2 regions of the Bhargavaea ullalensis genome follow, and region 1 is predicted to be linked to the other one. Evidence: a T-box and tRNA genes for the amino acid it is inferred to sense, from the RefSeq annotation. Region 1 holds a T-box; the other holds one or more tRNA genes.

Region 1 (2,409 bases):
CATATACCCTTTGTCGTCGACCGGGCAGAGGACGTCCAGACCGTTCGCCTTTCCGACCCTGAAGTCATCTTCCCCGTGTCCCGGCGCCGTGTGCACGCAGCCGGTTCCGGCATCGATCGTCACATGGTCGCCGAGGATGACGAGGGAGTCCCGGCCATAAAGCGGATGTTCGGCCACGATATGGGCAAGTTCCGCGCCTTTCAGTTCCTTCACGGTTTCCACGCTGTTCCAGCCGAGCTTTTCGCCGACCTGCCCGATGAGGTCCTTTGCGATGACGTATGTTTCCCCGTCCGCTTTCACGACGGAATAAACGAATTCCGGATGAACCGAGATGCCGAGGTTTGCCGGGATCGTCCAGGGGGTCGTGGTCCAGATGATGAACTTCACGCCTTCCTCGAGGACGCCTTTTCCGTCTTTCACAGGAAAAGCCACGTAGATCGACGGGGACCGTTTGTCTTTGTATTCAATTTCGGCTTCCGCCAGCGCAGACTCGCTTGACGGAGACCAATAAACCGGTTTTTTTCCTTTATAGATATAGCCTTTTTTGGCCATGTCGCCGAAGACGCCGATCTGGCGCGCTTCGAACGCCGGCTTCAGGGTGATGTACGGATTGTCCCAGTCGCCGCGGACGCCGATGCGCTTGAACTGCGTGCGCTGGCGGTCGATCTGCTCGTAGGCGTATTCTTCGCACAGCTTTCGGAATTCCGCGACCGACAGTTCCTTGCGGTTGACGCCCTTGTTGACGAGCGCCTGCTCGATCGGCAGCCCGTGCGTGTCCCAGCCCGGCACATAAGGGGCGTGGAACCCGGTCATCGAACGGTGCCGGACAATGATGTCCTTGAGCACCTTGTTCAGCGCGTGGCCCATGTGCAGGTCCCCGTTCGCATAAGGCGGTCCGTCGTGGAGAACGAAGAAGGGACGTCCTTTCGTCCGCTCCTGGACTTTTGCATAGATGTCCATTTCCGCCCACTTCTCCTGCATCTTCGGCTCGTTTTTCGGCAGATTTCCTCTCATCGGGAAGTCGGTCTTCGGCATGAGCAGCGTGCTCTTGTAATCCATCCTGTTTCCTCCTCTGAAATAAACGGCGTGCCCGGCACCCGTCCTCGTTTTAGACAAAACAAAAAGCGCCCGTCCACAAAGGGACGAGGCGCTCTGCCCGCGTTACCACCCTCATTGCGGCACACAAATGCATGCCGCCTCTCGGACACCGTAACGGGGTGTTACCGGGAATGCGTACTCGGGTTCCGCATTCCGGCTGTGGAGGGATCTTCATGTACGGCTTCTGCACCGGGCTCGCACCTTCCCCGGCTCGCTTGGGCATCCGCCGCCACTACTGTCTCCGTCATCGCCATTTTTCAAAAAATCGATTCTTTCAGCTTGACGTTATTATAATGAATCCGTGATTCCAGGTCAAGGACCGGTCATTCTTCCCCGTCCCTCTCCAGCTTCTCGAGTTCGGACGTGTCCACTTCATAACCCATGAGGACGTCCCAGTCATCCGTCTGGATCAGCTCAAGCTGCGCCTCGACGAGCATCCGGAAACGGTTCCGGAACACTTTCGACTGCTTTTTCAGTTCCTCGATCTCGATGGCGATCCTGCGGGCCTTCGACAGGGCGTCATTGACGAGACGGTCGGCGTTCTTCTCCGCTTCCTTCACGATGAGCTTCGCTTCTTTCTGGGAATTGCGGCGCACTTCCTCCGCCGCCTCCTGTGCGATGAGGATCGAGGACTGGAGCGTGTTTTCGATCGTCGTGAAATGAGTGACCCGCTCCCTCTCATTTTTCAGCTGGCTCTCCAGCTGCTTGGTTTTTTCGAGGGCTGCCTCGTAGTCCTTCATCACCTGTTCCAGGAAATCATTCACTTCGTCCTCATCATACCCGCGGAACGAGCGGCCGAATTCCTTGTTATGTATATCAAGCGGTGTCAGAGCCATTGCGTTGCATCTCCCCTTTAAGTGTTCTCTGTTGCCCCTATTATACATGCCCCCGGAGCCGGTGACACGGATATTTGAAAAAATTCAGGGACGGCGGGTCATACCAGCCGGCCGACATCCAGGCGGATCCGCCCCTTCCTCGTGCGGTCGCCGATTTCATCGACCCGGATGCGGCCATGTCCGCGCACAGACAGCAGATCGGCTTCGGACAGTTCAAACGAGGGAGACTCGCGGACCGTGTGGTTCACCTTCACCTTGCCGGACTGGATGAGTGACGCCGACTTCTGGCGCGACAGATTGAGCACGGCAGCCAGCACCGCGTCCAGCCGGAGCGAAGCCGCTGTCACCGATTGCTCTTCCCATTCTTCCATTTCCTCGATCAGCGCCGACGGCTCCTTCAGCTGCGAAACACGCACTTTCGTCTTTCCGACCGACAGGAGGTTGGCAATGAGGTAATCGCGCAGGTGAACGTCTG
Region 2 (2,409 bases), on a different contig from region 1:
CGACATGACCGGAGACCACGATGACTATAACCATCTTTACGATGACGGCCTGGAATCGGGGGCTGTCGAGGAATATGAGGAATTCGCTAGCACGGACGAAACCGGAACAAAGAAGGGTTTTTCAAGGTCCGAGACGATGGAAGAGTACGAAGAAGAGTTGGATGCAGAACAGCTTGAATCCCCGATGGGCGACATTCCCTATCATGAGCGGGACAGCTATACAGGAGAAAAAGAATAAAAAAAGAGCAGCCTCCTGAAAAGGAAAGCTGCTCTTTTTGTGATGACCCCTACGGGATTCGAACCCGTGTTACCGCCGTGAAAGGGCGGTGTCTTAACCGCTTGACCAAGGGGCCGGAATGGCGGAGAAGGAGGGATTTGAACCCTCGCGCCGGTTACCCGACCTACGCCCTTAGCAGGGGCGCCTCTTCGGCCTCTTGAGTACTTCTCCAATGGCTCCGCAGGTAAGACTCGAACTTACGACCGATCGGTTAACAGCCGATTGCTCTACCACTGAGCTACTGCGGAAAATGGTGGGCCTAAGTGGACTCGAACCACCGACCTCACGCTTATCAGGCGTGCGCTCTAACCGGCTGAGCTATAGGCCCACTCTCTGGAGCGGATGAAGGGAATCGAACCCTCGACTTCAGCTTGGGAAGCTGAGGTTTTACCACTAAACTACATCCGCGTCAATGGTGGCTTGGGACGGAATCGAACCGCCGACACAAGGATTTTCAGTCCTTTGCTCTACCGACTGAGCTACCAAGCCAGCAACAAGAATTATGTATAAAAAATGGCGGTCCCGACGGGAATCGAACCCGCGATCTCCTGCGTGACAGGCAGGCATGTTAACCGCTACACCACGGGACCATTGGTTGCGGAGGCAGGATTTGAACCTGCGACCTTCGGGTTATGAGCCCGACGAGCTGCCACTGCTCCACTCCGCGATAATAAAATGATGGCTGATCAGGTATCCCCTGACGGAAAAGTGCTCCCCTTGACTGAAGAGGCATGAAAATGGCGGAGGAAGAGGGATTCGAACCCCCGCGCGGTGTGACCCGCCTCTCGGTTTTCAAGACCGACCCCTTCAGCCAGACTTGGGTATTCCTCCGTGCATCAACCAGTGAATGGTGGACCTTGCAGGACTCGAACCTGCGACCGGACGGTTATGAGCCGTCTGCTCTAACCAACTGAGCTAAAGGTCCTTTGAAATGGCGGCGGAGGGGATCGAACCCCCGACCTTACGGGTATGAACCGTACGCTCTAGCCAGCTGAGCTACACCGCCACAGTAGTATGTATATGAAATGGTGGAGCCTAGCGGGATCGAACCGCTGACCTCCTGCGTGCAAAGCAGGCGCTCTCCCAGCTGAGCTAAGGCCCCATAGGTGGTCGGGAAAACAGGATTCGAACCTGCGACCCCTTGGTCCCAAACCAAGTGCTCTACCAAGCTGAGCTATTTCCCGAAATGGCGCGCCCGGCAGAAGTCGAATCCACAACCTTCTGATCCGTAGTCAGACGCTCTATCCAATTGAGCTACGGGCGCATTATTAAATTGAATCATACAACTGGTGCCGAGGACCGGTTTCGAACCGGTACGGTAGTCACCTACCGCAGGATTTTAAGTCCTGTGCGTCTGCCAGTTCCGCCACCCCGGCGGAATAAATATGGAGCGGAAGACGGGATTCGAACCCGCGACCCCCACCTTGGCAAGGTGGTATTCTACCACTGAACTACTTCCGCATATGGTGCGGGTGAAGGGACTTGAACCCCCACGTCCGGTAAAGGACACTAGAACCTGAATCTAGCGCGTCTGCCATTCCGCCACACCCGCATGTGTGGATTTGCATATAAATGGTGAGCCATGCAGGGCTCGAACCTGCGACCCTCTGATTAAAAGTCAGATGCTCTACCAACTGAGCTAATGGCTCGTATTTTGTGGTGCCGGCCAGAGGACTTGAACCCCCAACCTACTGATTACGATTCAGTTGCTCTACCAATTGAGCTAGGCCGGCAAAATAATGGTGGAGGATGACGGGTTCGAACCGCCGACCCTCTGCTTGTAAGGCAGATGCTCTCCCAGCTGAGCTAATCCTCCATATTAAGTATGTATCATCAATCAAGTGATCGGCCCGGCAACGTCCTACTCTTGCAGGGGGAAGCCCCCAACTACCATCGGCGCTGAAGAGCTTAACTTCCGTGTTCGGGATGGGAACGGGTGTGACCTCTTCGCCATCATCGCCAGACCTGATTCACTTTGAAAGGACAAGTACTATTATACCAATCCTGCACGGTTTGGCAAGTACTTTTTTTGTTCTTTCAAAACCGGATAAAACAGACATTGAACCAAGCTTCTGCCGAACCTTGCTTATGTTGTCCGGCCTCGGCGGCCAGCCGCTCGGGTCATAAGCCGG

Evidence for each region. The T-box of region 1 lies ahead of ileS (isoleucine--tRNA ligase). A T-box ahead of a tRNA ligase gene usually reads a tRNA of that ligase, here a tRNA-Ile.
Region 2: it has a tRNA-Ile gene. The T-box ahead of ileS (isoleucine--tRNA ligase) is inferred to sense a tRNA for this amino acid. The anticodon was not compared.

Annotation. Positions count from the first base shown of each region.
Region 1 covers NZ_JBHLWY010000006.1:92,665-95,073, forward strand. The annotation lists gene ileS (isoleucine--tRNA ligase) at 1-1,059, opposite strand, end outside; T-box leader at 1,136-1,355, opposite strand; gene ACFFIY_RS01865 (DivIVA domain-containing protein) at 1,422-1,934, opposite strand; gene ACFFIY_RS01870 (YlmH family RNA-binding protein) at 2,033-2,409, opposite strand, start outside.
Region 2 covers NZ_JBHLWY010000040.1:23-2,431, reverse strand. The annotation lists gene ACFFIY_RS09430 (TraR/DksA C4-type zinc finger protein) at 1-238, shown strand, start outside; tRNA gene ACFFIY_RS09425 (tRNA-Glu) at 282-353, opposite strand; tRNA gene ACFFIY_RS09420 (tRNA-Ser) at 358-448, opposite strand; tRNA gene ACFFIY_RS09415 (tRNA-Asn) at 451-525, opposite strand; tRNA gene ACFFIY_RS09410 (tRNA-Ile) at 529-605, opposite strand; tRNA gene ACFFIY_RS09405 (tRNA-Gly) at 612-685, opposite strand; tRNA gene ACFFIY_RS09400 (tRNA-Phe) at 691-766, opposite strand; tRNA gene ACFFIY_RS09395 (tRNA-Asp) at 792-867, opposite strand; tRNA gene ACFFIY_RS09390 (tRNA-Met) at 870-944, opposite strand; tRNA gene ACFFIY_RS09385 (tRNA-Ser) at 1,016-1,108, opposite strand; tRNA gene ACFFIY_RS09380 (tRNA-Ile) at 1,126-1,202, opposite strand; tRNA gene ACFFIY_RS09375 (tRNA-Met) at 1,210-1,283, opposite strand; tRNA gene ACFFIY_RS09370 (tRNA-Ala) at 1,304-1,379, opposite strand; tRNA gene ACFFIY_RS09365 (tRNA-Pro) at 1,385-1,461, opposite strand; tRNA gene ACFFIY_RS09360 (tRNA-Arg) at 1,465-1,541, opposite strand; tRNA gene ACFFIY_RS09355 (tRNA-Leu) at 1,565-1,653, opposite strand; tRNA gene ACFFIY_RS09350 (tRNA-Gly) at 1,664-1,738, opposite strand; tRNA gene ACFFIY_RS09345 (tRNA-Leu) at 1,742-1,829, opposite strand; tRNA gene ACFFIY_RS09340 (tRNA-Lys) at 1,851-1,926, opposite strand; tRNA gene ACFFIY_RS09335 (tRNA-Thr) at 1,935-2,010, opposite strand; tRNA gene ACFFIY_RS09330 (tRNA-Val) at 2,018-2,093, opposite strand; rRNA gene rrf (5S ribosomal RNA) at 2,126-2,241, opposite strand.